3 regions of the Rhizobium sp. X9 genome follow, and region 2 is predicted to be linked to each of the others. Evidence: riboswitches for the same ligand, from Rfam matches in the RefSeq annotation. Region 2 holds a riboswitch; each other region holds the start of a gene.
What was found. A riboswitch is a leader RNA that binds a small molecule or an ion and turns the genes downstream of it on or off. The one in region 2 is predicted to bind cobalamin.

Region 1: linked by a shared signal. The riboswitch ahead of JZY08_RS13425 (DUF1636 family protein) and the one ahead of JZY08_RS03020 (CbtB domain-containing protein) in region 2 are both predicted to bind cobalamin.
Region 3: linked by a shared signal. The riboswitch ahead of JZY08_RS05975 ((2Fe-2S) ferredoxin domain-containing protein) and the one ahead of JZY08_RS03020 (CbtB domain-containing protein) in region 2 are both predicted to bind cobalamin.

What each region holds. Positions count from the first base shown of each region.
Region 1 is NZ_CP071311.1:2,788,710-2,798,907, reverse strand. It holds gene JZY08_RS13460 (mannitol dehydrogenase family protein) at 1-188, shown strand, start outside; gene JZY08_RS13455 (L-rhamnose mutarotase) at 201-530, shown strand; gene JZY08_RS13450 (L-fuconate dehydratase) at 567-1,844, shown strand; gene cobD (threonine-phosphate decarboxylase CobD) at 1,845-2,873, opposite strand; gene cbiB (adenosylcobinamide-phosphate synthase CbiB) at 2,872-3,837, shown strand; gene JZY08_RS13435 (cobyric acid synthase) at 3,824-5,281, opposite strand; gene cobO (cob(I)yrinic acid a,c-diamide adenosyltransferase) at 5,283-5,900, opposite strand; cobalamin riboswitch at 6,036-6,253, shown strand; gene JZY08_RS13425 (DUF1636 family protein) at 6,373-6,798, shown strand; gene cobW (cobalamin biosynthesis protein CobW) at 6,795-7,832, shown strand; gene cobN (cobaltochelatase subunit CobN) at 7,929-10,198, shown strand, end outside.
Region 2 is NZ_CP071311.1:622,156-632,353, forward strand. It holds gene JZY08_RS02985 (hypothetical protein) at 1-308, opposite strand, end outside; gene JZY08_RS02990 (superoxide dismutase) at 529-1,131, shown strand; gene JZY08_RS02995 (metallophosphoesterase) at 1,262-2,167, shown strand; gene JZY08_RS03000 (YafY family protein) at 2,309-3,025, opposite strand; gene JZY08_RS03005 (LysE family translocator) at 3,159-3,788, shown strand; gene JZY08_RS03010 (cytochrome c) at 3,906-4,340, shown strand; gene JZY08_RS03015 (cytochrome c) at 4,564-5,484, shown strand; cobalamin riboswitch at 5,670-5,911, shown strand; gene JZY08_RS03020 (CbtB domain-containing protein) at 6,076-6,258, shown strand; gene JZY08_RS03025 (CbtA family protein) at 6,269-6,988, shown strand; gene JZY08_RS03030 (hypothetical protein) at 6,993-7,307, shown strand; gene JZY08_RS03035 (type 1 glutamine amidotransferase family protein) at 7,501-8,067, opposite strand; gene JZY08_RS03040 (GNAT family N-acetyltransferase) at 8,089-8,577, opposite strand; gene pip (prolyl aminopeptidase) at 8,772-9,719, opposite strand; gene JZY08_RS03050 (helix-turn-helix domain-containing protein) at 9,803-10,198, opposite strand, start outside.
Region 3 is NZ_CP071311.1:1,220,707-1,230,904, reverse strand. It holds gene JZY08_RS06005 (DNA polymerase III subunit delta') at 1-427, shown strand, start outside; gene metG (methionine--tRNA ligase) at 738-2,288, shown strand; gene JZY08_RS05995 (TatD family hydrolase) at 2,300-3,082, shown strand; gene JZY08_RS05990 (MBL fold metallo-hydrolase) at 3,085-3,915, shown strand; gene JZY08_RS05985 (chloride channel protein) at 3,967-5,718, shown strand; gene JZY08_RS05980 (hypothetical protein) at 5,739-5,990, opposite strand; cobalamin riboswitch at 5,973-6,165, shown strand; gene JZY08_RS05975 ((2Fe-2S) ferredoxin domain-containing protein) at 6,257-7,048, shown strand; gene JZY08_RS05970 (ABC transporter substrate-binding protein) at 7,065-8,561, shown strand; gene JZY08_RS05965 (ABC transporter permease) at 8,567-9,481, shown strand; gene JZY08_RS05960 (ABC transporter permease) at 9,481-10,198, shown strand, end outside.

The DNA.
Region 1 (10,198 bases), 980 kb from region 2:
CCTATATCGGTGTGCTGCGGGAGCGTTTGAGAAATCCCTTTCTCGCGCATCGGCTCGCCGACATCGCCGGCAATCATGATGAAAAGAAACGCCGTCGCTTCATCCCGATCATCGCTGCTGCGGAACGTCTGGGATTGAACCTGCCGCAACCGAAGCTGCGTGCGGCGCTCGCCACCATCAAGCAATAATGGAGTTTTTTCATGCAGCGTATGGGCATGGTCATCGGCGTCAAACCGGACATGATTGCTGAATATAAAAGACTGCACGCCGCCGTGTGGCCTGAGATTCTGGCGCTGATCAGCGACTGCAACATCCGCAACTACACGATCTTCCTGCGCGAGCCGGAAAATCTGCTGTTCGGCTATTGGGAGTACCACGGCAGTGATTTCAGCGCCGACATGGCGAAGATGGCCGCAAGCCCGAAGAACAAGGAATGGTGGTCTTTCACCATTCCCTGCCAGCAACCGCTCGAAAGCCGAAAGGAAGGCGAGTGGTGGGCAATGATGGAAGAAACCTTCCACCACGATTGAACGATTTCCTTTGACACTGACCGCGAGTGAACGGCCATGACCAAAATTACAGATCTGCGTGTTTTCGACCTGCGTTTCCCCACCTCCCAGAGTCTCGACGGTTCGGATGCGATGAATCCCGACCCGGACTATTCGGCGGCTTACGTCATCCTCGATACCGATGAGCCGGGACTGAAAGGCCACGGGCTGACATTTACCATCGGCCGTGGCAACGACATCTGCTGCATGGCGATCGAGGCGATGCGCCATCTGGTGGTTGGCACCGATCTTGCCACCGTGACCGAGAACCCCGGCAAATATTGGCGGCATCTGACGAGCGACAGCCAGCTGCGCTGGATCGGCCCGGACAAAGGTGCGATGCATCTCGCCACCGGCGCGGTCGTCAATGCTGTCTGGGATCTGCTGGCCAAGAAGGCGGGAAAGCCGGTCTGGCAGCTCGTTGCCGATATGAGCCCGGAAGAAATCGCCGATATCGTCGACTACCGTTATCTGACCGATGTGCTGACCCGCGATGATGCGCTTGCAATCCTTAAGAAAGCCGAAAGTGGCAAGAAGGAGCGGATCGAGACGCTGAAGAACGAAGGTTACGCCTGCTACACGACCTCGGCCGGCTGGCTCGGTTATGACGACGCCAAGCTGCGCCGTCTTTGCCAGGAAGCGATCGATGCCGGCTTCAACCACGTGAAGATGAAGGTTGGCCGCGATCTGGAAGACGATATTCGCCGTCTCACCATCGCCCGCGAGGTGATCGGTCCCGACCGTTATCTGATGATCGACGCCAATCAGGTGTGGGAAGTGGACCAGGCCATCGACTGGGTCAAGAAGCTTGCTTTTGCCAAGCCCTTCTTCATCGAAGAGCCGACCAGCCCGGACGACATTGCCGGCCATCGCAAGATTCGTTCGGCTATCGGTTCGGTGAAAGTGGCGACGGGCGAAATGTGCCAGAACCGCATCATGTTCAAGCAGTTCATCGCCGAAGGCGCAATCGATGTCGTGCAGATCGACAGCTGCCGCATGGGTGGTCTCAATGAGGTGCTGGCAGTTCTCCTGATTGCCGCCAAATACGGCCTGCCGGTCTGGCCGCATGCCGGCGGCGTCGGCCTTTGCGAATACGTCCAGCATCTGTCGATGATCGACTACCTCGTGGTTTCCGGCACCAAGGAAGGCCGCGTGATCGAATATGTCGACCATCTGCACGAGCACTTCATCGAACCCTGCGATATCAGAAATGCTGCTTACATGCCGCCGAAACTGCCTGGCTTCTCCATCGAAATGAAGCCGGAGTCTATCGAGACCTATACGTTCGAAGAATAATCAGAAGGATGACAGCGCTTCTTCGAGGCGCTGCCATTCCTCTTCAGCACCGGGAAGGCCGAAACGCATGTCGTTCGGCCTTTCATCAAAGATGCGTACCAGAATGCCGCGCCGGCCAAGATGATCGAACAACTCGGCAGCGCGATGGTCACGCACAAGAGTAAAAAGGGACGTACCGCCTGCAATCGTCAGTCCCGCTTTTTGCAGCAGGCCATTCATACGCTGCGCTTCTTCAGCGAGCCGTTGACGCATGGAGAATTGCCATTCCCTGTCCGCCAAGGCTTGCGTCGCAATATGCAGTGCCGGGCCGGAAACTGCCCACGGGCCAAGCCTTGCCTCCAGTTCTCCAGCGATCTCGGGACGTGCGAGCGCAAAACCGAGCCGGACACCCGCCATGCCGTAAAACTTGCCGAAGGAGCGCAGCACCACCAGTGCTTCATAATCGGCAGCATTTGCGAGGCTTTCGGCACCTCCAGTTTCGATGAAGGCCTCATCCACCACGAGCAGGCCGCTCTTCCGGTGCAGGGTCTTGGCCAAGGACAACAAGTCTTCGCGATCGATAACACGGCCATCGGGATTGTTGGGATTAACGACCACGGCATAATCAGATGCCGCCAGGCCGCTGAGGTCCTCCACTTCGGTCACAGTCAGTCCGGTCATTCGGGCGGTTCGGGCGTGTTCGGCATAGGCGGGGGAAAGCACGGCTCCGCTTTTCGCTCCGCGGTGGACCGCGATATGAGCCAGCAATGGCATCAGCATCTGGGTGCCGGGAGAAAGCGAAACATGGCGGGCCGAAGGTGCACCGAAAGAGGCTGCTGCGAGCCCTTTTAATTCTTCGGCTGCATCAGGCTCCGGCAGGCGGGCAAATGCGCTGGCGGGAATGGGCGAATGCGGGTAGGAGTGCGGATTGATCCCGGTCGACAGGTCGATCCACGGTTCCGGCGCTTCAGGAAACATCAGGCGCGCCCTGCCGAGATTGCCGCCGTGACGGATCGCAGTCTGCGCCTTTTCTGGTACTGTCTCGCCCATGTTCTTTGCTCTCGCTTTCCTGTCGCTCGTGATCGAACGCCTGACCGGTTATCCGGACTGGCTGTTCAAACGTATCGGCCATCCCGTCACCTGGATCGGTTCGCTTATCGCGCTGCTGGACAAAAAATGGAACCGGGAGAGCGCGTCATTTTCGCAGCGTAAGACGGCCGGCGTTGTGGCTCTGGTCGTTTTTGTAGGGCTGACTGTATTTCTCGCATGGTTTGCGCAGTCGCTTCTTATGTTCCTCCCCTTCGGTCTGTTGCTTGTTGCGGTGCTCGGGGCGTCGCTTCCGGCACAGAAAAGTCTGGAACAGCATGTGGAGGCCGTCGCCATCGCACTGGAGCGCGAGGGGGTGGAGGGGGGCCGCAAAGCCGTTTCGATGATTGTCGGCCGCGATCCGCAGGCGCTGGATGAGGCCGCGATATGCCGGGCGGCGATCGAAAGCCTGGCCGAGAATTTTTCCGACGGCATCGTTGCCCCTTCCCTCTGGCTAGGTCTTCTGGGGCTGCCGGGTGGTGCGGGTTACAAGGCGATCAATACGGCTGACAGCATGATCGGCCATCGCTCGCCACGCCATGAAGCCTTCGGCTGGGCGTCGGCGCGGCTGGACGATCTAGTCAATCTGCCGGCATCGAGGCTGAGCGGCGGTCTTTTCGTACTTGCGGCATTTTTTGTGAAAGGCGCATCGCCGGGCGGAGCCATCGCCGCGATACGCCGCGATGCGCGTCATCACCGCTCCCCAAATGCTGGTTGGCCGGAGTCGGCGCTTGCGGGTGCTCTCGGTTTCGCCCTTGCCGGTCCGCGTTCCTACGGTGGGCAGATGATCGAAGCCCGCTTCATGGGCGAAGGCGGAAGAGCGGCGTTGGTTGCCGGCGATATTCGCACGGCGCTTCGATTGGCGCGGATCGCAGACTTCTTGCTGATTGGGCTGTTCGGGTTACTGGCGATCCTTATCGCGCTATAGAAAGCAGTCTGTCGAGATCGAGGTGGTTTTCCATATGGGCCGCCAGGCGATCAAGAACGGCGTCCACCTGCGCTTCGTAGTTCAGTTCCGTGCTTTCTCCACCAAGCCGCTCAAGCCATGCACCACGCTGGCGATCATCCGCAAACAGACCATGTATATAGGTCCCGAAGATGCGGCCATCGGGCGATATCGTGCCGTCCGTATGTCCGTCGATGTTCGAAAACGGGAGATTGCCCGTTACGCTCGTCGTTTCGCCGACATGCATTTCATAGCCGGATAAATTAACTCCGTCGAAACTCCTGCCCTGCACGGAGACGAGCCTCTTGTCGCCGGTCAAAACCGTCGTCACATCCAGCAGGCCAAGCCCTTCCACCACGGCTGGTGGCCCTTCGATGCCGTCAGGATCGGCAACGGTTTTACCAAGCATCTGGTATCCGCCGCAGAGGCCGAGAACATAACCGCCGCGGCGCACATGCGCCTTGATGTCGATATCGAGCCCCGCATTTTTAAGCACGGCAAGATCGGCGATGGTGGATTTCGAACCGCAAAGCAGAACCAGCCCGCAATCGGCGGGTATGGTCTCGCCCGGCCGCACGCGTATCAACTCCACATCCGGCTCCATGTCGAGGGGATCGAGATCGTCGAAATTGGAAATATGCGGCAGGATCGGCACGGCAATGCGGATTTTTGCACCGGGCTTGTGTTGCGCCGGGCCGGAAAGCCCGAGAGCATCTTCGGCCGGCAATTTCGCAGCATCGGAAAAATGCGGCAGAAGCCCGATGGACGCCCAGCCGGTTTTTTCCGCAATCATTCGCATACCGTCCGAAAACAGTGACGGATCGCCGCGAAAGCGGTTGACGATGAAGCCCTTTATCATCGCGGCATCGTCGGGGTCGAGAACGGTTCTTGTACCCACGAGGCTGGCGATGACCCCGCCTCTGTCTATATCGCCGATCAGGATGACGGGAGCATCGGCCGCGCGGGCAAAGCCCATATTGGCGATGTCGTTGGCGCGCAGGTTGATTTCGGATGCGCTGCCCGCCCCTTCCACCAGCACCAGATCGGCCCGTTGTTTCAGGTGCTCGAAGCTTTCCAGCACGCGCGGCAGCAGCCCGGCCTTCATGTGCTGGTAATCGGCGGCTTTGGCATTGCCGACAATTTTACCCTGCACCACCACCTGCGCGCCGGTTTCGCTCTGCGGCTTCAAAAGCACCGGGTTCATGTGAACCGACAGCGGAACGCCCGCTGCACGCGCCTGCAGCGCCTGCGCGCGGCCTATCTCGCCGCCATCGGCGGTGACCGCGGCATTGTTCGACATGTTCTGCGGCTTGAACGGCATGACGGACAGGCCGCGTTTGACGAAGGCACGGGCAAGGCCGGCCACCATCAGCGATTTGCCGACATCCGAGCCGGTTCCCTGAAACATCAGCACGCGTGCAGTCATGTCAGAATTCTATCCCTGCCTGCGCCTTCACACCCGCCTTGAAGTGATGTTTGATAAGGGTCATTTCGGTCACCATGTCGGCGGCGTCGATCAACGGTTGCTTGGCGTTGCGGCCGGTGACGATGACGTGCAGATCGGGCCGGCGGTTGGAAAGGGTTTCGACGACTTCTTCCAGCGGCAGGTAATCGTAACGCAGCGCGATATTCAACTCGTCGAGGATCAGGAGGCCGATCGTTTCGTCAGCCATCAGGACCTTGGCTTCTTCCCAGGCCTTTGCGGCTGCCATGACATCGCGTTTCAGGTCCTGCGTGTCCCAGGTAAACCCCTCGCCCATGGTGCGCCAAGCCACTTTGTCACCGAAGAGCGTCAGTGCCTGCTGTTCACCCGTCGACCACGCTCCCTTGATGAATTGCACCACGCCCACCCTGCGTCCGGTGCCGAGCATGCGCAAAGCAAGGCCGAAAGCCGCCGTGGACTTGCCTTTTCCGGGGCCGGTATTGATCATCAGCAGACCTTTTTCGATGGTCTTTTCCGCGACTTCGGCATCCTGAACCGTCTTGCGGTTCACCATTTTCTGCCGGTGGCGTTCGGCTGCGCTGTCGCTGATGTCGCGTGTCATCGCGTTTTCCTTCTCGTCCAGCGGCGCGGGGCCGGATGCCCCTGCCTTTCGGAGCGGCGACTATACCCAATTTGCCGCACCCGGCAATGCGGCCAGCCAACGGGCCGCGGCATTGACCCCCACGCCCGTTCAGCCTAAGGGTAAGGGACTGACGGTCTTTTCCCGGCAACGGGAAAAGCTAAGAGGGAACACGGTTCCGCCCTGACAGGGGTCATTCCGTGGCTGCCCCCGCAACTGTAAGCGGCAAGCCCGCACCGTAAAGCCACTGAACCTCTAAAGATGGTTCGGGAAGGCGGTGCCCGGGTGTTTTAAAGCCGCAAGCCAGGAGACCTGCCGTTTCAGGAAAAACGTCTGCCGGGCGGGGTGCTCCGGTCAGTCGGTCAGATCGAACAGCCGGCTCTGCGCTTTTCCGCATGCCGTTTTCGACATCCGCACCCCGATGAGTTTTTAAAGGCGCGGAAAGCGAAACGGTTTGGATATTACAGCGGTCTCTTCATGTGCGAATTCGGAGGCGGAAGGCGAAAACGCCTCCGGCGTCGTCGTTTTTGTCTGCCGCAGCTGTCGCGATGAAACCGATCCCAATGCGGAGCCGCGACCCGGTGCACGTCTTGCGGATGCCGTCATGGCAACAGCGCAGGAATCCGGCATTGTCGTCCGTTCCGTCAATTGTCTTGCCAATTGCAAACGCGGCCTCAGCGCCGTGCTTCGCGGCGGCGGCGGCTGGTCCTATGTCTTTGGCGGGCTGACGCCCGACGACGCGGAAGACCTGCTGACCGGCGCGCGCATGCTGGCCGCCTCCGCCGATGGCCTGATGCCCTGGCGCGGCCGCCCCGATACGTTGAAGCGCGGCATGGTGGCGCGCATTCCCCCATTCGATTTTACCGAGGAGAGATCATGAGCACCCTTCTGGACCGCGTTCCCTGCACCATCGTCACCGGCTTTCTGGGGGCCGGAAAAACCACGCTGCTGCGCGGTCTTCTCGAAAAGCTTGATGGCAAGCGACTGGCCATCATCGTCAATGAATTCGGTGATATCGGCATCGATGGCGAAATCCTCAAAGGCTGCGGCATTGAGAGCTGCCCGGAGGAAAACATCGTCGAACTGGCCAATGGCTGCATCTGCTGCACGGTCGCGGATGATTTCCAGCCGGCCATTGAACAGATCCTCAGTCGCCAGCCGAAGGTGGAACATATCCTCATCGAGACCTCGGGCCTCGCCCTGCCGAAGCCCCTGGTGCAGGCGTTCCAGTGGCCGGCCATCAAGAGCCGCGTAACAGTGGATGCCGTGGTGGCTGTCGTGGATGGTGCCGCCCTTGCCGAGGGCCAGGTGGCACATGACATGGAAGCACTTGCCGCCCAGCGGGCGAATGACGAAGCGCTCGATCACGACGATCCGGTCGAAGAGGTTTTTGAGGATCAGGTCGCCTGCGCCGATCTCATCGTCCTCACCAAGGCCGATCTCCTTGGTCACGCCGGTCTGGAAAAGGCGAAGGCTCATATTCTCGAGCATCTGCCGCGGGCTGCGAAGATCGTCGTCGCCTCGAATGGTGCAATCGACCCCGCCGTTCTGATCGGCCTCGGCCTTGCGGTGGAGGAAGATATCGAAAACCGCCGCACCCATCATGATGGCGAGCTTGACCACGAACACGACGATTTCGACAGCTTCGTCATCGATCTGCCCGCCGTGACCGATCCGGAAGCACTGGCCACCCGTATCGCGGAAACTGCTGCTGCGGAAAACGTTCTTCGCATCAAGGGTTTCGTTGAAGTTTCCGCCAAGCCGATGCGCCTGCAGGTGCAGGCCGTCGGCAGCCGTGTCAACCATTATTACGATCGGCCATGGGCAGCCGGTGAGGAGCGCCGCAGCCGCCTCGTCGTCATCGGCCAGAAGGGCCTCAACCGCGAAAAGATCGAACAGATGCTGGCCGCCTGACATAAAGCACGTCCGGTTTAAACGGGACGTGCTCTCTAGTTTTTGCGCATCATCCGGACGCAAAACCGCACCGCACTTTTACTGGAAATGCCTTAGATGCATATTCTCGCCACCACATCCTCGTCTCTGGACGATCTGGTCGAGCCGGTTGATCTCAACCAGCCGCGATCGGATGTGGTGATGCTGTCTTTTTCGGCAAGCGATCTTGCCGGGCTGGAACAGGCATGGCGGCAGGTGGGGCCCAGACTTCCTTCCCTGTCCGCCGCCAACCTCTCCGAACTTCGGCATCCGATGTCGGTCGATCTGTGGATCGAAAAGACGGCGGAACACGCCCGTGTCATCCTTATCCGGATTCTGGGCGGTGCGGAGCGCTGGCGTTACGGCGTCGATCAACTCTCCATAATGGCGCGACGGCGCGGCATAAAGCTTCTGTTATTGCCTGGTGAGTGCAGCGAGAGGGACGAGAAGCTGGAGGCGGCCTCGACCGTCGATCGACAGACGCTTTCCTCAGTCCTCTCCTTCTTCCGTGAGGGTGGGAGGGAGAATATGGACCGGCTTGCCTCCGGGCTTTCGGTTCTTGCAAGCGGTGGCGCATGGCCGGATATCGAGGCTCAACCGCTGCCGAAAGCGGGCTTCTACCGGCCCGGTAAAGGCGTTGTGGATCAAGCGGAAGCCTGCGCGGGTTACCCCGCCGATGCACCTATTCTGCCCATTCTCTTTTACCGCTCCATGCTTCTGGCTTCGGATTCTGCGCCCATCGATGCGCTGTTTCATGGGCTCGCACAGCGCGGTTTTAGCCCTTTGCCGATTTTCGTCAGCGGCCTGAAGGATGGGGAGGCGATCCGCTTTCTCGAAACCGTGCTGCCGGATATCAAGCCCGCGGCCATTGTTGCCGCCACGGCTTTTGCCAGTCAGACGGACGACGGTGGCAAAACCCTGTTTGATCGCCTCGGCGTGCCGGTGTTTCAGGTGGTCATGGCGACGACGCGCCGCGACGGCTGGGCGGAAAATGCGCGCGGTCTCAACCCATCCGACCTTGCCATGCATGTGGTTTTGCCGGAACTCGATGGCCGGATTCTTGCCGGTGCTATCTCATTCAAACAGATGCGGACCGATGGCGGTGTCAGCCTCGTTAACACGCCGGAAGCGGATCGTGTCGAGCAGGTGGCAAACCGCATCGCTGCGTTTCTGCGGTTGAAACAGTCTGCGCCACGGGAACGGCGGATCGTTATTCTGATGCCGGATTATCCGGGTGCTGCGCCGGGGCGCACCGGTTATGCCGTTGGTCTCGATGTGCCGCAAAGCGTGCTTGAAATGCTGCGCGATCTGGCCGCGGCCGGATATGCCGTTTCGGATATTCCCGAAACGGCGCGGGCTTTGCTGGATTGTGTCGACCAACAGGAAGCGTCTGTCGAACTTTCAGCCTATCAGGATTTTCTCGCGGCTTTGTCTGAGGGGGCTTCTGCCTCCGTGGATGCCACGTGGGGTTCCGCCGAACGGGATGATGCGCTAGCCAACGGCGCATTCCGTTTTCGCGTTGCTCGTTTCGGCCAGGTGTTTGTAGCGCTGGCGCCGGACCGGGGGCGGAACGAGGACCGCCGGGTGGATTACCATGACCCTGCCCTGCCGCCACGTCACGCGCTCGTCGCTTTCGGCGTCTGGATGCAGCGGGTCGCGGATGCGCATGCCATCGTGCATGTGGGTGCGCATGGCACGCTGGAATGGTTGCCGGGCAAGACGGTGGCGCTTTCCCGCGATTGTTTTCCCGAGATCATCGCTGGTTCGTTGCCGGTGATCTATCCGTTCATCGTTTCCAATCCGGGCGAGGCGGCGGTTGCCAAACGGCGGATTGCTGCTGTTACCATCGGCCATGTTCCGCCGGTGCTGGTGCATGCCGGACTTTCGCCGGAACAATTGGCTTTGGAACAGCTTGTCGATGAATATGCACAGGCAGACGGGCTTGACCGCCGCCGCCGCGACCGGCTGGCGAAACTGATCGTAGAGAAGGCGCTGGAAACCGGGCTCGCGGCCGATGCGGGCGTGGGGGCTAAGGACGATGCCGATGCGGCGCTATCGCGCATTGATGCCTTTCTCTGCGACCTGAAGGATTTTGCCATCAAGGATGGCCAGCATGTTTTCGGTCGCTCCCCCGAAGGCGAGATCGATCTTCTGAGGCTTGAAAGCGCTGCGGCGGAAAAAGCAGCGCTGCTTGCCGCGCTCGATGGCCGCCATATTGTCCCCGGCCCGTCAGGCGCGCCCGCGCGCGGGCGTCTCGATGTCCTACCCACGGGCCGCAATCTTTATGCCGCCGATCCGCGCACCATGCCGACGCCGACGGCTTTCGAGCTGGGCCGCATGGCGGGTGA
Region 2 (10,198 bases):
GTATCGCCGGCAAGCTCGCTGCCGAGTTCGACGGCCTTGGTCTTCTTGTCATAGACGCAGATATGGCTGATCGTCGCGTCTGCTCCCTTGGCCTTGCCGGTGATGATGGCGAGGCCGTAATTCTCGCTGCCGACCGGATCGACCACGGCCTTGGCGTCTTCGATCATGTCTTCGCTTGCGGCAAGGCATGCCGTCTGCACATCCGCCACGAATTCCTTCCACGCATCGTCCGACGAGGCGGAGGCGGGCAGAGCCAGCGACGAGAAGGCGGCGACAGCGAGAATGTTTCGGGTGATGGAGCGCGTCATGGAATTTCCTTCCTGCAATCTCGGCAAAAGCGAACCGATAGGGTGGAAAACGGTACGCCAAGGTTGTGAAACAAATGTGGTGGCGGCTTCACGGAGAGGAATTTTCTCTTTTGTCGGAACATTTTGATATTTCGCAGGTTGCCCAAACAGAGGTTCGCTCCTATGGTCCGCTCACACGGTTTCTAGGAGCGGTAACCCGCTGCAAAAAGGAGTAAAAACCATGGCCTTCGAACTTCCCGAACTCCCCTACGACTACGACGCGCTTGCACCCTACATGTCGCGCGAGACGCTCGAGTTCCATCACGACAAGCACCACAAGGCATATGTCGACAACGGCAACAAGCTGGCTGCTGAAGCAGGTCTTTCCGACCTGTCGCTTGAGGAAGTCGTGAAGAAGTCCTTTGGCACCAATGCCGGTCTCTTCAACAACGCTGCCCAGCACTACAACCACGTCCATTTCTGGAAGTGGATGAAGAAGGACGGCGGCGGAAACAAGCTGCCGGGCAAGCTGGAACAGGCAATCGCCTCCGATCTCGGCGGTTATGACAAGTTCAAGGCTGATTTCATCGCCGCCGGCACCACGCAGTTCGGCTCCGGCTGGGCGTGGCTCTCCGTCAAGAACGGCAAGCTCGAAATCTCCAAGACCCCGAACGGCGAAAACCCGCTGGTTCACGGTGCAGAGCCGATCCTCGGCGTCGACGTATGGGAACACTCCTACTACATCGACTACCGCAACCTGCGTCCGAAGTACCTCGAAGCCTTCGTCGACAACCTCATCAACTGGGACTACGTCCTGGAGCGTTACGAGGCTGCTGCCAAGTAAGGCTTGCTGACTGGAACTTTTCGAACACCCGGCCCCTCAGGCCGGGTGTTCTGCTTTTGAGGCCGTACAATCCAACTGTCGCCCCGGCTTGTCACAAGCCTGTCATCAGCCGGGTTTATCGCGGCGCATCATGACTGAAAAAACCAGACCGCTCTTCTCCTTCGGCATCGTTGCTGATCCCCAATATGCCGATGCTGATCCCCGCCCGGAAATGGGCCGGTATTATGCAGAGAGCCCGAAAAAACTGGCGCAGGCGATCGATGCCTTCAACCGCGAGGACCTGGCCTTCGTGGTGACGCTTGGCGACATCATCGACCGCGGCTTTGAAAATTTCGAGGCGATCCTCGGCGTTTATGACACCCTTCGCCATCCCTCGGTCATGCTGCCGGGCAATCACGATTTTTCCGTTTCCCCCGAGCATCTGCCCGCCATCCATGCCCGCCTCGGCATGAAGGCTCCCTGGCATGATTTCGCCATCGGCGAGATACGCTTCGTCGTGCTTGACGGCAACGAAGTCAGCCTCTTTGCCCCGCCGCCCGGTGATCCGCGCCGCGCGCTTGCTGAAAACAGGCTGAAGCGCCTGCAAGATGCTGAAGCCATCAATGCGCAGGACTGGAACGCATCGCTCAGCGACGAGCAGTTCGAATGGCTGCGCACCGTTCTGCAGAAGGCGGACGCGGCAGGCGAAAAAGTGGTCGTTCTCTGTCACTACCCGGTCTATCCGGAAAACGCCCACAATATGTGGGATGCGCCGCGCATCCTCGATCTTTTAGGCGCGCACCCTTCGGTCACCGCATGGTTCAGCGGCCATAACCACGATGGCAATTACGGCGTGCTGGGCAACACCCACTTCGTCAACTTCAAGGGCATGGTGGATACACCCGACCAGAACACCTTCGCCATCGCCGATGTTTTTACCGACCGGATCGTCATTCGCGGTTTCGGGCGCGAGGAGGATCGGGTGCTGGAGCATCTGCGGCAGAAGTCTTTAGAGCGGCTCAACAATGTCGGTCATGGTCAAGAAATGGCGGGTTGAGATCGGCAAATCTCGGCCCTCATTCCTGTGCTTGTCACAGGAATCCAGCCAGCCCAAGTTTTTGGGCTGAAAGGACTCCTCCCGCCGCGCAGACGCGCGTCGACTGGATTCCTGTGACGAGCACAGGAATGAGGGCTCGCCTTAGTCACCGGCACGTTCCATATCTCTGCCCAGCTGATTGCTCTGCCAGCCGCTCATCCACAATTGCCGCAACCTTTCGCCTTCCATCTTGAAAAAGCTGCCCGTGGTTTTGCAGGCCATCACCCGGTCCGAGCGGAAGTTGCGGATCGCCTGGCGCAATTCGCACCAGGCGACGATATTCACCGTTTCCGAATAATAGATCACGGCAATGGGCCGGATTTGCCGCCGGGTCTCTGCGCCGGTTTCATCGCGATAGGTGAGGTCTAGCCGCTCCTCGTCGCGTACTGCCCGCCTGACCATGGAGAGATCGATGCCGGCGGGTGAGGGGGCGATGCTGCCCCAGGCATGCAGGGCATTGGCGGAGAGCGTCTTCGACAGCGGTTCGGGCAGGGATGCGGCGATCTTGTCGCTGACCTTTTTTGCCGCCTGCCGCAATTCGGCATCCCCCGTGCGGGCAACCATGGCGAGCGCAAGCACGATTGCCTCGGTCTCCTCGATGGAAAACATCAGCGGCGGCAGGTTGAAGCCGGGACGCAGGATGTAACCGACACCGCGTTCCCCCTCGATCGGCACACGCATGGTCTGAAGGGCGGCTATATCGCGATAGACCGAGCGCGCCGTCACTTCCAGCGTCTCGGCAATGGTCTGCGCGGTCACCGGCCTGCGCGCCACCCGCAGGATCTGGATGATCTCGAACAGTCTCGACGCCTTGCGCATTGCCGTTTTTCCCGGTTGCTTCACCACGCAACTGACACAACGCTGTCAGTTGGCTTTTCCTATAAACAGGAAAACACATTGAGAAACATATGCTTTCCCGAATGTGTCGCAAACTGTCTTGGGAGATACTGACATGAGTTATGCTGAAAATCTCTGGCTTTTCTTTCTGGTCCTGTTCGGCATCATCATCCTGCCGGGCATGGACATGCTGTTCGTGCTGGCAAGCGCGCTGACGGGCGGCAAGAGAACCGGCCTTTCCGCCGCAAGCGGCATGAGCGCGGGCGGCATCGTACATTCGCTTTACGGCGCCCTGGGCGTCGGCATGCTTGCCGCCTGGATGCCGTCGCTTTTCCTGCCGCTGCTGGTCTTCGGTGCGGCCTATATGATCTGGATCGGCATCGGCCTGATGCGCAGCGCGATCGTCGTGAACGGTGATGAGGCGCAGGCGAGCGCCTCGGTCAGAAAGGCGTTCTGGCGGGCGGTGCTGACATGCCTTTCCAATCCGAAAGCCTATCTGTTCATGATGGCGATCTACCCGCAATTTCTCAAACCCGTCTATGGTCCGATCTGGATGCAGGGGCTGGTGATGGGCGCAATGGTGGCGGTCACGCAATTTACGGTCTATGGCGCTCTGGCGCTGACGGCAGATAAAAGCCGGGCATGGCTCGTTTCCTCGCCGGGCGCCACGATCTTCATCGGCCGCGCCGCCGGTTTCATGCTGATTGCCGCGGCCCTGCTGACGCTTTGGGAGGCCTTGTCCTAGACTTCTGTTTTCACGAGGGAATTCACCGCAATGTGACTTCTTTTCGCCATCCGGAAAGGGCATCCTCGCGCCGTTCCATCTAGCGTCCGGCGTCCGCCGGAATCAAGGAGAGAGTGTATGAAACTGAAAACCATCGCGGCGGCCATGCTTTTCGGCTGTCTTTGCGCCGGAGCGGTCTACGCTGCCGGCGAAGTCGAAAAGCGTGAAGGCATGATGAAGCAGATCGGTGGCTCCATGGGTGCGCTCGCCGCTATCTCCAAGGGCCAGAAGCCCTTCGACGCCGACGTTGTCAAGGCAGCCGTCACGGCCATCAGCGCCAACGCCAAGGCTTTCCCCGACCAGTTCCCGCCCGGCAGCGAGACCGGCAGTGCTGCGGCCCCCGCCATCTGGGAAAATTTCGATGACTTCAAGGCCAAGGCGGCGAAGCTCGGTGCGGATGCGGACACGGTTCTCGCCAATCTCCCCACCGATGAAGCGGGCGTCACCACCGCCATGAAGACGCTCGGTGCAGACTGCGGCACCTGCCACCAGACCTATCGTCTGAAGAAATAATGTGTCGGAAGACTGCTTTCGAGCGGTCTTTTCCCGGTCGCGGCTAAGCCGTGAACCGCTCCCGCGTCATCCTCGCCCCTGAGGCGAGGATCCATAAGCCGTCGAATTGTGGACCCTCGGTTCAGGCCCGGGGAAGACGTCCAGCAAGCGGGAGGGCTATCGATAATCTCGACCGCCTTCGGGCGGCCAAATATGCTCGGTCGGGCAAAAGGGGAGAGGGGTCATGTCCTCCATTTGGACGAAGCTTGCGGGCGGGATCGCGGTTGCGGCCATTGCGGGTTACGGAATTTTCGCCTGGGTCACCGCGCCTCAGCGGCAGGCGCCCAGCCATTGGGTGAGCCTCGGCGAGCCGGATCTGGCCAATGGCGAAACGCTGTTCTGGGCCGGCGGCTGCGCAAGCTGCCATGCGGCACCCGATGCGACGGGTGATGCGCTTTTGACGCTTTCGGGCGGGCAGGCGCTGAAAAGCCCCTTCGGCACCTTCCATGTGCCCAATATTTCCTCCGATCCGCAGCATGGCATCGGCAGCTGGACGCTGGCGGAATTCGGCGATGCCATGACGCGCGGCGTCGGCAAGAACGGCGAACATCTTTACCCCTCCTTCCCCTATGCCTCCTATGCACGCATGACGCAGAAGGACATCAACGACCTCTACGGTTATCTGAAAGTCCTGCCCGCCAGCCAGAACGACGCGCCGGATCACGATCTGCCTTTCCCCTTCAACCTGCGCATGGCGCTGGGCGGCTGGAAATTCCTCTATTTCGACACATCGACGCGGCCCCGCGTCGAGCTTGCCAATGCCAACGCCGAATTGCTGCGTGGCCAATATCTGGTGGAAGGGCCCGGCCATTGCGGCGAATGCCATACGCCGCGCAACGCGCTTGGCGGGTTCCTCAAGGATAAATGGCTGGCCGGCGGTCCCAATCCGGAGGGCGAAGGCCGCATCCCCGACATCACCCCCGGTTCGCAAAGCATGGGAGCCTGGGCGGCGGCCGATATTGCCAGCTATCTGGAAACCGGCTTCACCCCGGAATTCGACAGCGTCGGCGGTTCCATGGTCAAGGTGCAGCAGAACATGGCGCGTCTGACGGCCGATGATCGCGATGCGATTGCCGCCTATCTTAAGGCGATACCGTCGCGGTAACCCTCGGCCGTCATGCCGGACTTGATCCGGCATCCAGCCACGGCGCGTCTGCGCCGTGAGACGGATCTATTGCGATCAAGGACTTGATCGTGCTGGACCCCGGATCTAGTCCGGGGTGACGAAGGTGGAGGCGACGGCGTGCGGTTGGAAAGCAGGCCCGCCATTGACTCCCGCACCCACCCGTCGGATAACAATCCTGTGATGGTTCCTTCCGGGCGTTCCGGAAGGTGAAAAGGGAACACGATAGGGAGACATCCTCATTCGTGGCTGCCCCCGCAACTGTGAGCGGAGAGCCTGAAACGAAATGCCACTGGTAAGCCATCTCGCGGGGAACCGAGGTTCCCGATCAAGGCGAGGGTGATGTCGGGAAGGCGTTTCAGGTTTTGACCCGTAAGCCAGGAGACCTGCCATTACGGAAATGTCCATGCCGGCGGGGTGTCCGGAAGAGCGGAATTTCAGGGCGGCCAGGCAAGGTGGCTCCCTGTGTCAGTCTCGTTATCCCCGTGGTGAAGTGTATCGCATGCGGCTGCGCGGCTTCTTGCCGTTCCGCCGCGTCTAAAGGCGCGGGGTCGCGCCGTAAGAGGGGTCACCATGTCCATCAACCAGAATACGGCAAATGCCGCCGTTTCAGCAAAAACGGGCAGCTTCGCGCAATCGCTGACGGCGATCGTGCTTGGCCTGTTCGTCGTCGGTTTTGTCGGCTTTTCGCATGTCGAAGCCGTTCACAATGCCGCGCATGACACACGTCATGCCAATGCTTTCCCCTGCCATTGAGGGGTAAAGCATGTCGTTCTTTCGCAATATCGTTTTTACCGCAGTTCTCGTCGGCATCGTCGGCGGTTTCGCCGTCTCGGCCATGCAGGCTGTCGGCACCACGCCGCTGATCCTTCAGGCGGAAACCTATGAAAGCGCCGGTGGCGAAGCAGCCCACAGCCATGATGCGCCCGCTGCCGGTTCCGCGGCCGCCGTTCCCGCCCATGAACATGATGAGGAGGCCTGGGCTCCGGCCGATGGCTTCGAGCGCACCGCCTATACGGTGGCCGCCAATGTTCTGACCGCCATCGGTTACGCACTGGTGCTGACCGGCCTCATCTCTCTGCGTGGCACCAATGCCGGCTGGCGCGAAGGTCTTCTGTGGGGCGTTGCCGGTTTCGCCGCCGTCATGCTCGCACCGATGATCGGCCTGCCGCCGGAACTGCCGGGAAGCCCGGCTGCAGCACTTGAGGCGCGGCAGATCTGGTGGCTCGCAACCGTTGCCGCAACCGCGGGCGGCATCGCGCTGATCGCGTTCCGGCGCGAACCCTGGGCAATCGTTCTGGCGCTGGTGCTGATCGTTGCCCCGCATGTTGTGGGCGCGCCGCTTCCGCCGGAAGGCGAACATGCGCTGGCGCCGCTGCCGCTGGAGCGCCAGTTCATTGTTGCCGCGACCATTACCAGCTTTGTTTTCTGGGCTCTGCTTGGAACATTGAGCGCGTTTTTCCTGAAGCGCTTCCAGTCGGCTTGAGACCATGCAGGACGCAGCGGGATGGAGTGACGAACTCGATGCGCTGCGTTTTGCCGTTCCCGGTCACGGCGCTTTCTGCGCCGTGCACCGCCTTGCCTTCAAGGCAGTTCTTGGCGCCAGCCCCGAAAGGGGGGCGGCGCTCGCTTTCTTCCACGAGCACGAAGCTGCTTTTACGGCTGCGGCACTCGCCAAGATAAAACGCTCGGCCTTGCCCGCCGGTCGTAGCCTGCATTTGAACAGTCGCGATATCCGCCGGGCTATTGCGGGCGAGGGCGGGGATGTCGCGCCCCGTGTCTGCCGGGTGCTTGATCGCGGGTAATGCGCGATAGTCTCACGACTTAACCTCCCCACCACCCTCATTCCTGTGCTTGTCACAGGAATCCAGTCGATGCGGCTCTCGCGCAGCGGGATGAGTCTTTTCAGCCCAAGGACTTGGGCTGGCTGGATTCCCGTGACAAGCACAGTAATGAGGCTAGGAGGGCCCGCAAAAACTGTCGATACCAGAATGCGCCTCACCGGTGCTCCGCCGCAAAAATTCCAAGTTCCGCCTCGGCTTCCGGACCAAAGAGGCCGAGGTGTTTCAGAATTTCCACCGCGAAACTCACCGGCGCACTGCCGGCTGCCGTGATGATGCCGCCATCGCTGACCGCTTTCGGCTGGTCGCGATAAAGGCTCTCGCCGCGATAGGCCGGATAGGCCTTATGTGAGGTCAGCGAATTGCCGGTATGGGCGACGTCATCAAGGACGCCCGTGCCGCCGAGCGCGCTTGCCGCCGCGCAGATGCCGGCAACCAGCCGGTCCTTCTTGCGAAACCGCTGCACCAACCCGCCAAGATCGGCAGCCGTTCCCTTTTCCCAGCTGAGACCGCCGGGAATGACGAGCGCATCGATATTGTCAGGGTCGAGCGCGTCATAGGTTGTGTCGGGCGTAACCTTCAGCCCACCCATCGACGTCACCGGCCCACCATCCGGCGTGGCGTAAACGATCTCGACGCCGAGATAGCTGCGCGCCGCAGCAGCAAGCAGCGCCGGTTCCCAGTCCGCAAAATCCTGCGCGAGCGCAATCGCAATCCGTGTCATGGCCGTCTCCGTTCGGTGCAATCAGGCAATCGACTGCATGTAGCGCATGCCGGTGACCGGCCGGGGCGCGAAATCCATGTTTTCGTAGAAACGATGCGCCGCCACATTGCCGGTCGTGGCGCTGACGGAAAGATAGTCGCAGCCGAGCCGCTTGGCGATGTCGCGCGCGCGGGAAACCAGGTGCTGGCCGGTGCCATGGCCACGATGGCCGTCACGCACGTAGAGATGATGCAGCTCAAGCCCGCGCCGACCTTCCTGCGCCCTGTAGAGCGGCAGAAGCAGGGCGTAGCCGATCAATTCACCATCGGCTTCCGCCACCAGCCCATGCACCCAGGGAAGCGGGCCGAACAGGTCGCGTTCCAGCTTCGCCGGCGTGATCGCTGCCGCATCGCCATGGTAGGCGGCAAGCAGGGTGATCATCTCGTTGAGTTCGGGCAAATCCGTCTTGCGCGCGCCACGAATAATGACGACGGGCGGTCTTTCCAGTGTAAGGGAGCTATCTTCGGTCATTTCGCTGGTCCTTCGGTTTTATCGGTGCCGTCAGGACGCTTGAAAAACAACAAAGCCGCCTGACGGCGGCTTGTTGACAATATGATCTGTCGAGCCGCCCTTAAAGGTAGGCCCAAAAGTACGAGCAGGAGATGGGTGCGCGTTCGTTGATCATGCCAATCAAATGCGCCCGAATCTAAAATCTGTCAAGCGGGTCAATTCGCAAATCGCGCGATTGCTGAAACAATGGCTTCCTCCATCCCCGCGTCTGCCGTGGAGTGTCCGGCGCCGTCGACCATGATCAGCTCGCTTCCCGGCCATGCGGCGGCAAGCTCGTAGGCGGTGACCGGCGGCCCCTGAAGATCGCGCATGCCCTGGATGAGCAGGCCGGGAATACCCGCCAGCCTGCCGGCGTTGCGAAGAAGCACCCCGTCGTCCAGCCAGGCCGCATGGTGGAAATAATGCGCGCAAAGACGCGCCCGTGTGAGCCTGTAGCACTCATCCCGCCATTTTTCGGGAAAGGCCGAGGTGCTCTCTGCGGTAATCGAACCAGCCTCCCACAGATGCCATTCATAGGCTGCCCTTGCGCGGATGGCGGGGTCGGCATCGTTCAAGAGCTGGTAATAGGCGGCAACCGGGTCGAACTTCGAGATGTGGTCCGGGATCGTTGCGATGAAACGCTGCCATTGCCCGGGCAAAAACATTCCCAGTCCCTGATACAGCCAGTCGATTTCCTTCTGCCGCGTCGTCGTGACGCCCGCCAGCACCATGGCGCGCACGTGGCGGGGATGGCGCTGGGCATAGGCCAGGCCAAGGGTGGAACCCCAAGATGTGCCGAAAACCAGCCAGTCATCCACACCAAGCGCGGTACGAATGGTCTCCATGTCGCCGATCAGATGGTGCGTGGTGTTGTGCTCGAGGCTGACCGCGGCATTCGGCGTGCTTTGCCCGCATCCACGCTGGTCGAACTGGATGATGCGGTATAGCTCGGGATCGAAAAAACGTCGCGCCGTTGCCGATAGTCCGGAGCCCGGGCCGCCGTGAAGGAGGATGGCGGCCTGCCCGGCCGGATTGCCCGCAATCGTCACATGCAGCCTGTGGCCTTCGGAAACATCGATGAAAATAGTATCGAAGGGGGCAATTTCGGGAAAGGTTTCTGGCATCCGGCATCTCTTTTGAAGCGATGGCAGGCGCATATATCGCCGGGATGACAGCTGAATGTCATCGCCTCAGTCTTGCCGGCGTCTCAGTGCTCGCCTTCGCACATGCCGTGGTCGGAAAGCGCGCGGATAACGTAGCAATCCTCGATCGAATGGCCATGGCAATGCGAGACGATGCGCTCCAGCTCATGCTCCAGCTTCTTCAGGCTGGCGATTTTTTCACGCACATGGGCAAGGTGTTCGGCAGCGATACGGTCCGCCCCCTCGCAAGGCATTTGCCGGTGCTGGCTGAGCGCGATCAACTCACGAATGGCGTCGATATTGAGCCCGATATCGCGGGCGTGGCGGATGAAGGCCAGCCTTTCGAGATCGGTTTTTTCGTAACGGCGCTGGTTACCCTCCGAGCGTCCCGCCTCGCGGATGAGGCCCATCTGCTCATAATAGCGGATCGTCGGCACCTTAACGCCGGTACGCTTCGACAG
Region 3 (10,198 bases), 600 kb from region 2:
GGTGCAGTCCCTCGAGCATCTGGGCATCAATGCCACCGGCGAAAAACGCGATGCCCTGCTTGCCGGCTCCAAGGGCAGCGTCGCGCAGGCGCTCAAGCTGATGAATTACGGCGGCTCCGATATCGTCGAGGCCTTCGCCGCGGTCATGACGGCGGATGGGCCGGGGGTGCGCAAGCAGATGCACAAGCTCGCCGAAGTTCTGGCGCAGAAGGATGGCGATATCGTTCTCGGCTTCTTCATGGAGCACGTGACGGAAGAGTTGATGGATCGGGCGCGGTCGGCGGCGATGGCGGGCGATATCGCTGCGGCGGAAAGACATGCGCGGCTTTCCTCGACGCTTTCGGAACGTATTACCGTGGCTCAGGCCTATAATCTCGACAAGAAGCAGATGGTGCTTTCCATTCTGGAAGATATTCGCGGCGTTTGAAGACAGGAAATCGTCCGAAACGTACGATTTTACCGATATGGAAACGTCTCCTCCGTCATGCCGGACTTGATCCGGCATCCAGCCGGGGCGCGTCTGCGCGGTGGAGAATGAGTCTTTCGCGATCAAGGACTTGATCGCTGCTGGACCCCGGATCAAGTCCGGGGTGACGGTAGTGCGAATGCCAAGCGCTCGCCAACTCCACTTTGTCTGCGAGCCATCGTACAAAACGTACGCTTTGCCTTTCGCTGCTGCGAACAATGGTTTAAGAGCGGTTTATCCAAAAAACAGCCTGTAAAGTCGATAGACCGTCATGACAGACAAGACACCCTTCTACATCACCACCGCGATCTCCTATCCTAACGGCAAGCCGCATATCGGCCATGCCTATGAGCTGATCGCGACGGACGCCATGGCACGCTTTCAGCGCCTGGACGGAATGGATGTGTTCTTCCTGACCGGCACCGACGAACACGGCCAGAAGATGCAGCAGACGGCGCGGGCAGAAGGCATTTCGCCCGAAGAACTGGCGCAGCGCAACTCCGACCAGTTTCGCGAAATGGGCAAACTGCTCAACGCCTCGAACGACGATTTCATCCGTACCACCGAAGAGCGTCATCACGAGACCTCGCGCAATATCTGGAACCTGATGGCCGATAGCGGCGACATCTACAAGGACAGCTATGCCGGCTGGTATTCCGTGCGCGACGAAGCCTATTACGGCGAGGACGAGACGGAAGTGCGCGCCGACGGCGTTCGGTACGGGCCGCAGGGCACACCGGTCGAATGGGTCGAGGAGGAAAGCTATTTTTTCAAGCTCTCCGAATATCAGGACAAGCTGCTGAAGCTCTACGAGGAAAACCCTGAATTCATCGGTCCGGCCGAGCGTCGCAATGAGATCATCTCGTTCGTGAAGTCTGGCCTCAAGGACCTCTCGATTTCCCGCACCACCTTCGATTGGGGCATCAAGGTTCCGAACGATCCGAAGCATGTCATGTATGTCTGGGTCGATGCGCTGACCAACTACATTACCGCCACCGGTTACATCGAAGACAAGAACGGTCCGCGCGCGAAATATTGGCCCGCCGACGTGCATATCATCGGCAAGGACATCATCCGCTTCCACGCGGTCTACTGGCCTGCCTTCCTGATGAGCGCAAAGCTGCCGCTGCCCAAGCGGGTGTATGCGCACGGCTTCCTGCTCAACAAGGGCGAGAAGATGTCGAAGTCGCTCGGCAATGTCGTCGATCCAGTCAATCTGGTCAGCCATTTCGGTCTCGATCAGGTCCGCTACTTCTTCCTGCGCGAAGTCTCCTTCGGCCAGGATGGCAGCTACAGCGAAGAGGGCATCGCCACCCGCATCAATGCCGATCTTGCCAATGGCATCGGCAATCTGGCGAGCCGTTCGCTGTCGATGATCGTCAAGAATTGCGACGGCCAGATCCCGACGCCCGGCGCGTTGACGGATGAAGACAAGGCGATGCTCGCCTCCGCCGACGGGCTGCTTGAGATTTGCCGCGAGGAGATGGGCAAGCAGCTCATCCATCGCGCGCTTGCGGCCATCATTGCCGTCGTCTCGGAAACCGACCGCTATTTCGCGTCGCAGGAGCCGTGGGCGCTGAAGAAGACCGATCCGGAGCGTATGGGCACCGTGCTTTACGTTACGGCGGAAGTGGTGCGCCAGATCGGCATTCTCCTGCAGCCCTTCATGCCGGAGTCCTGCGAGAAGCTGCTTGATCTCGTTGCGGCCCCTGCCGATAAACGTGATTTTGCAGCACTCGGCGAAGCGGGCCGTCTGGTTCCGGGCACGCCGCTTGAGGCACCCAAGCCCGTCTTCCCGCGTTACGTCGCACCGGAAGCGTGAAGGCGACACCCATGCTGATCGATACGCATTGCCATCTGGATTTTCCCGATTTCGAGGCTGAGCGCGACGATATCATCGCCCGCGCCCACGCGTCGGGCGTCAGCCAGATGGTGACGATCTCGACACGGGTGCGCCGCCTGCCGGAGCTTTTGAAGATCGCGGAAAAATATCCATCGGTCTTCTGCTCGGTCGGCACACATCCCAACAGCGCGGCCGAGGAGCTGGATATTTCGGCCGACGACCTCGTGCGGCTTGCCGAGAGCCACGACAAGATCGTGGCGATCGGCGAGGCGGGGCTGGATTATTTCTACGATACGCAGAAGCCGGAAGACCAGAAGACCGGCCTCCTTCGCCACATCGAGGCGGCAAGAAGGACGAAGCTTCCGCTTGTCATCCACAGCCGTAGTGCCGATGAGGACATGGCTGCGATTTTGCGCGCGGAGAGTGAGAAGGGGGCGTTTCCCTTCATCCTGCACTGCTTTTCCGCCGGTCCTGATCTCGCGAAAACGGGCGTTGAACTTGGCGGTTACGTGTCCTTTTCCGGCATTCTGACCTTCCCGAAATCGCAGGATATCCGCGACATCGCCGCTACAGTGCCGCTGGACAGGCTGCTCGTTGAAACGGATGCGCCCTATCTTGCGCCGAAGCGCTGGCGCGGCAAACGCAATGAGCCCTCCTATGTGGTCAACACGGCTGAGGTTCTGGCTGAGGTGCATGGCATTTCCTTCGAGCGCATGGCTGAAATCACCACAGAGAATGCCTTCCGCTGCTTTTCGAAAATGACAAGGGTGTAGGCGTGGCAATCTACCGTCGCCGCTTCACGGTTCTCGGATGCGCGTCGTCACCCGGCGTACCGCGCATCAACGGCGACTGGGGCGCCTGCGACCCCGAGAACCCCAAAAACCGGCGCACGCGCACGGCCTTCATGGTGGAGCAGATCGGACCCGATGGCGGCAAGACCACCGTCGTCATTGATACCGGCCCTGATTTTCGCGAGCAGATGATCGCTGCCAAGGTGGAGGCGGTCGATGCGGTGCTTTACACGCACGCCCATGCGGACCACCTGCACGGCATTGATGATCTGCGCATCTATTTCGCCATCCAGAAAAGCCGCATTCCGATCTATGCCGACCCCGTCACCATGGCGCGCATCTGGGATGGTTTTGCCTATTGCCTTGAGACACCGCCGGGCAGCAGCTATCCGCCCATCGTGGAGCCGCGGATCATCGCCGATATCGACGCGACGTTGATCGTCGACGGGGCAGGCGGGTCGATACCTTTCAACGTGCATATGCAGCAGCATGGCGACGTGCATTCGCTCGGCTTTCGGATCGGCGATGTCGCCTATTGCACCGATGTCAGCGATTTTCCGACTGAGACCCTGCCGAAGCTTGCCGGTCTCGACGTTCTCGTCATCGACGCGCTGCAGCACCGCTATCACCCCAGTCATCTTTCGCTGGAACAGGCGCTCGGTTGGATTGAAAGATTTGCACCCAAAAGGGCGATCTTGACCCATATGCATATTCCGCTCGATTATGACACGGTGATGCGTGAAACGCCTGATCATGTTGAACCGGCTTACGATCAGATGCGTTTCGAAGTCGAGATCGAGATTGAAGCGCCCTAATACCGCCTGAAAAGGAACAGCATGTCGACCCGGCCTTTCCGTGCACCCAGTATGGCGAGCTTTTTCGACAATCTGCGCGCCAGCCGCCTGCGGGCGATGTTCCGGCGCGGAGAACTGGGGCTGGTGGCTCTCGCCGTTCTCATCGGCATCGCTGCGGGCCTCCTGGTGGCGCTGATCGGCGCCTTGAGCACGGCGCTGCATGTTCTGGTCTATGGCGTCGAGCGCTTGAGCAGCAGCGATCTCTCCGGCCCGATCGTGCTGGCCGGGCCGATCATCGGCGGCATCGTGCTTGGCATCATCATCTTCATTCTTTCCAAAACTCGCAAAAAACCGATGGTCGACCCGATCGAGGCGAATGCGCTGCATGGCGGCCGTCTGTCGCTGACGGATAGCATCATCGTCTGCGTGCAGAACATCGTCTCCAACGGCTTTGGTGCGTCAGTGGGGCTGGAAGCCGGCTATACGCAAATCGCCAGTGGCGTCGCCTCCAAGATCGGCATCAAGCTGAAACTGAGGCGCGGGGACATGCGTATCCTCGTTGGTTGTGGTGCTGCGGGCGCGATAGCGGCGGCCTTCAACGCGCCTCTGACAGGAGCTTTTTACGCCATCGAACTCATCATCGGCACCTATACCGTCGTGACGCTTGCGCCGCTCATCGTATCGGCGCTCGTCGCAGCCACCGTCATCGGGCTTATTGGCGGCCACGGCCTCTCCATCGATATCGTCGATGCCAGCCGTGTAACGCCGGCGGACTACGTGCCCGCCATCTTTCTGGGCGTCGTGTGCGCGGCGATCGGCATCGCGCTGATGCAGACGGTGTCCTTCATCGAAGAGACGGCGCGCAAAAGCGCCATTCCGGGCTGGCTGCGTCCGGCAATGGGGGGCGTGGCTGTCGGTGCCCTTGCGCTTATTTCACCGCAGGTCCTGTCCAGTGGCCATGGTGCGCTGCATCTCAATATCGATGCCGAATTGACGATCTACGGGCTGGCCGGGCTATTCGTGCTTAAGGCGGCGGCCAGCGCCATTTCCATCGGTTCTAATTTCCGCGGCGGCCTGTTTTTCGCGTCGCTGTTCATGGGCTCGCTGCTCGGAAAGATTTTCGCGCTTTGCGCCCCCTATATCGGTTATGGGGCGACAGCACCCATCGTCTATGCCGTGATCGGCATGAGCGCCTTTGCCGCCGCCATTATCGGCGGTCCGCTGACGATGACGTTTCTGGCGCTGGAACTGACCGGAGACTTCCAGATCACGGCTCTGGTGCTTGCTGCCGTCATCACCACCTCGCTCGTGGTGCGCACGACCTTCGGTTACTCCTTCGCCACCTGGCGCTTCCACCTTAGAGGCGAAAGCATTCGCAGCGCCCATGACATTGGCTGGATCCGCGACCTGACCGTGGGCAAGATGATGCGTGCCGATATTCGCAAGGCCAATGTCAGCATGGGTCTTCCAGCCTTCAAGGAGAAGTTTCCACTGGGATCAACGCAGCGGGTGATCATGACGCATGATGACGGTCGCTACGCCGGCATCGTCCTCGTACCGGAAATCTACGCCGATCCGATGGATCGCGACCCGAGCAAGATCAGCCTCGAAACCTATCTGCACTACAAGAATGACGTGCTACTGCCGACGATGAATGCGCGGCAGGCGGCAGCCGCTTTCGATGCGACGGAAAGCGAAGCGCTGGTCGTCGTCAACGACAAGATAGAAAACCGCCCGGTTGGCCTTCTGACGGAGAGCCACACGCTCAGGCGCTACAGTGAAGAGCTTGAATTGCGACGCCGGGAGGCCTCCGGTGAATTATAAATTACTTTATGTTGTTTGCTTTAATCATTGATATAATTGTATTTTATATAGATGATATCTTCCTTTTTATTTTTGGTTTCCGCGCGATGACGGCGGTGTGTGCGCCAATTCGGTACCGCATCGCAAAACATGGGCTTGACCAGCAAATAAAACCAAGTGTATGTAACTTTATAACGTAACAATAGATTGGACGAAGGAGACTTGCGTAGCGTGTTCACTTGCGGCGCAGGCGGTTGACAGCGGCCTGCGGCAGTGTAGGTTCGCTCCGTCATGGTTCTTCCGCCACCCGGTGGAAACTAAGAGGGAATCCGGTGAAGACCCGGAGCTGTCCCGCAACTGTAAGCGGTGAGCCAATCGCCCACGATGTCACTGGCAGCAATGCCGGGAAGACGGGTGAGGTGGCTTTGACCCGCAAGCCAGGAGACCTGCCTGACATATTGTAATTCCGTGGTCGGGGGGTGCCATGGGAATGATGGCTGTTTCCGGCATTTCGGCCGGAGGCCCGTCATTTTCGTTGCCGCCTCGTGAATGAGGCATTGTGACAACCGAAACTCAACCAATCCATCGAGAGCCCTCTCAGCCCGACGCCGTGCTGCTTGTCGCCAAATCGGCTTTCGCAGCGGCGCCGCACCAGGACATGCAGCGTCTCGCGACGCTGGCCGGCCAGTTGCGCGGAGCGAGAACCGTTCGTTTCGCCTTCACCGAACAGGGCACGCCGTCCCTGCGCGAAGCGCTCGGTGCGCTCATCGATGAGGGTTTCGGCAATCTCCTCCTCGTGCCGCTCATGCTGCCACTCGAGCCCAGCTTTCAAAACTGGCTGACCAAGACCCTGAAACGATGGCGGGCAGCGGACCCGCGCCCGTGGCCGTCGCTCTCGATAACCGCGAGCCCTACCGCAAGCACCCTCATGGCGCGCCTTCTCGAAGACCTCGCCGGAACGGCGCAGGCGCTCGATCTTTCATCCTCGGTGCGTCCGGCGGGCGAGGGGTCGCTGGTGCCTGCGCAGAAGCGCCGCGTGCTCGTCTGTCAGGGCGCCCCGTGTAATTCGGCCGGTGCTGACGCGATCTGGGGACATCTGCGCAACCAGCAGGAACGGCAGAAGCTTCGGGTTACCGGCGATGGCACCATGACGGCCAAATCGACCTGTCTTGGCCCCTGCAACCTTGCACCGGTCATGCAGGTCTTTCCCGAAGGCACCTATTACGGCGGCGTTACCGAGGAGGCTGTCGATCGCATCGTTGCCGAACACCTGCTTGGCGGGTGTGTCGTCGACGATTTCGCCTATCACCCGACCGGCCGCAAGCAGCGGCTTCGCAATCTATCCGAATAGCATGAGAGGAAACATAATGTCGGCAAAGAGCATTTCGCGTCTGGCGGCAGCCGGGCTCGCGGCTTTCATTACGGGAGTGGCGGGCAATGCGCTGGCCACCGAACCCTTGCGCGTCGGCGCCACCTACATCACAAGTGGCCTTGATCCCGCAAAGGGTTCCAATGGCTGGGCGCTCGTCAGTCACGGTGTGGGAGAGAACCTCTTTACCGTCGACAAAGATGGACGGCTTGTGCCTGACCTTGCCGAGAAAGCAGAACGCACCGGCGACTTGACCTGGACCGTGACGCTGAAACCGGACCGTACCTTCTCCGATGGTTCTGCCGTAACGGCAGCAGCCCTTGCGGCCGGATTCGAGCATACTTTCGCAACCAACAAGGCGGCGCTTGCGACAGGTGGAAAGCTTGGCTTCAAGGCAGTCGATGCACTGACGCTCGATATCACGACGGAGAAACCGGTGTCCTTCCTGCAGGCGCTGTTTGCGGAGTGGCCGCTGGTTGCCTATACGACTGCCGCCGATGGCCGTGCTCTGTTCACCGGACCGTATCAGATCGCGGATTTCAAGGCGGATACATCGCTGAGACTGGCGCCGAACACCCATTTTGCTGACGCCGGTTCCCGTTCTCCGGTCGAATTTCGCAGGTTCGGTGATGCGCAAAGCATGACCCTTGCGCTGGAGGCGGGTGAGCTGGACCTCGCCTTCGGGCTGCCCTCGGAAGTCGTGAAGCGGCTGCAAACCAATCCGGATCTGACGATCAAGTCGTTTCCGGTCGGTTATCAATATCTCGCCTTCCTCAATACCAAAAGGCCGATTACCACCGACATCAAGGTGCGTGAGGCGCTGGACCTGACTTTCGATCGCAGGGAACTGGCGGCCGCCATTAACGGCGGTGAACCGGCTACCGGCGCCTATGCCGCCTACTTCCCCTTCGCCGGAAAACAGCCGCGTCCGACCGACATAAAAAAAGCCGAAGCGCTTCTCGATGAAGCCGGATGGGTCAGGGACGGGGCAGGGAACCGTACAAAGGACGGCGCGCCGCTGCGCCTGCTCGCCATCACCTATCCGCAGCGTCCGGACCTCGTCACCATGCTGCCTGTCGTAAAGGCGCAGCTTGCCAGGGTCGGCATCCAGCTTGACACGAAGGTTGTGGAAAACATTCAGGATGTGGCGGCCGCCGGCGAGTTCGATATCGCGCTCTGGGCGCAACACACCGCGCCGAATGGCGATCCGGCCTTCTTCCTCAATTCGATGCTGCGCAGCGGCGCTTCGCTCAACTATGCGAAATATGCCTCTGCGGATTTCGACGCCATCCTTGATCGCTTTGCTGTGGCGGGCGAGGCCAAAGAGCGGGCTGCAATTGCTCTCGATGCTCAGGCAAAACTGTTCAAGGACGTTCCGGCCTCCTTCCTGGTTTCTCCGGTCTGGTATGTGGGTCTCTCGAAGCGGCTGCAGAATTATGAGCCCTGGGGTTCGGACTATTATGTCCTGCGCGCCGATATCGGCGAGGCCAGGTAATTCTGATGCAATTGCTCCGGTTCGGCATACGCTCGGCGTTGGCAATGCTTGCGCTGTCGCTCGCATCCTTCACGCTTATTGCTCTGATGCCCGCCGATCCGGTGCAAATTGCCATCCGTGTATGGAATCTTTCGGCAACGGGTGAAACCGTTGCTGCGCTGAGGGAAGAATGGGGCCTCGATCGCCCCCTTCTTCTGCGCTATCTGCATTGGCTAGCGGATTTCGTCACCGGTGACTGGGGGCGGTCCTTCCGCACCGGCGAGCCCGTTTTTGCGGAGTTTCTCGAGCGTCTTCCCGTTTCGCTCCTGCTCGGCCTTTCCGGGATGCTGATCGCCATCGTCGTTGCAGTGCCGATCGGTTTCTTCGCGGCGGCGCGGCCGGGTGGCATTGCCGATCGCGCAAGCCGCGTATTTTCAGTCTTCGTCCAGGCCGTTCCGGGCTTCTGGCTGGGGCTCGTTCTGCTCTGGGTTCTCGGCGTCCAGCTGCGATGGATCCGTCCCTTCGCGACCGACACTACAGCGATCTTGCTGCCGGTCATGTTGATAGCCTCGCATTCGGCTGCCGTCTTTGCGCGTGTCTATCGGCGAGACATGATGGAAACCATGCGGCAGCCCTATTTCCGCACCGCTCTCGCCAAGGGGCTTTCGCGCCGGCAGGCTCTCTGGCGTCACGCGCATCGCGGCGCGTTCTACGCCTTGCTTTCGGCGGTGCGTTCCGAGGCGGGCTGGGTGATCGGCTCGACGGCGACCATGGAAATTCTCTTCAACCTTCCGGGTCTCAGCCAATTTCTCGTGCAGAGCATCGCGGTTCGCGACCAGATGGTCCTGCAGGCCTATGTCATGGTCATTGCGCTATGGCTGCTCCTCATGAACCTGATCGTTCAGATACTTCAACGCTTTCTTGACCCGCGGCTTGCCTGATGATCCGATATCTTGCGCTTGCCGCATTGCTCTTGTTTCTGCTCCTGAGCACCTTCTGGCAGCCCTATGATCCGGATGCGGTGGATATTCTCGCCCGGCATTCGGGTGTGACGGCGAGTCATCTGCTTGGAACCGATCACCTCGGCCGCGACCTTTTTTCCCGCATCATGGCGGGGGGATGGCGCACGGCGCTGGTGGTTTTTTCGGTCGGCTTCATCGCCTTTACCGGTGGCACATTGCTCGGCACCAGCGCTGCGGTGCTGGGGGGCTGGAAGGAGCGCGCATTGCTGCGCTGCTGCGAATTCTTCATCACCGTTCCGACGCTGATCATCGCGCTGACAACGGCGGCGGTTTTCGGTCTCACGCCGATGACGGCGGGACTGGCGCTTGGCCTTGCCGGCATAGGGCCGACGGCCCTCTTTGCCCATTCCCTCAGCCAGCGCGTGCTTGGGCAAACCTTTGTCCATGCGGCGGAAGCCCTGGGCGTGCCGCCATTCCGGATGATCATCCGCCATCTTCTGCCGAACATTCTGCCGCTGATGGTGACCCATACCGGCAATCAGGCGGGTTTTGCGGTCACAGCTTACGCCTCGCTCGCCTTTATCGGCCTTGGAGCAGATCCATCAAAGCCCGACTGGGGCTCCATGCTCTTCGAATATCGCGTTTTTATCTTCGACCATCCGAGCCTGATGATCTGGCCGGGCGTCGCAATCGCCA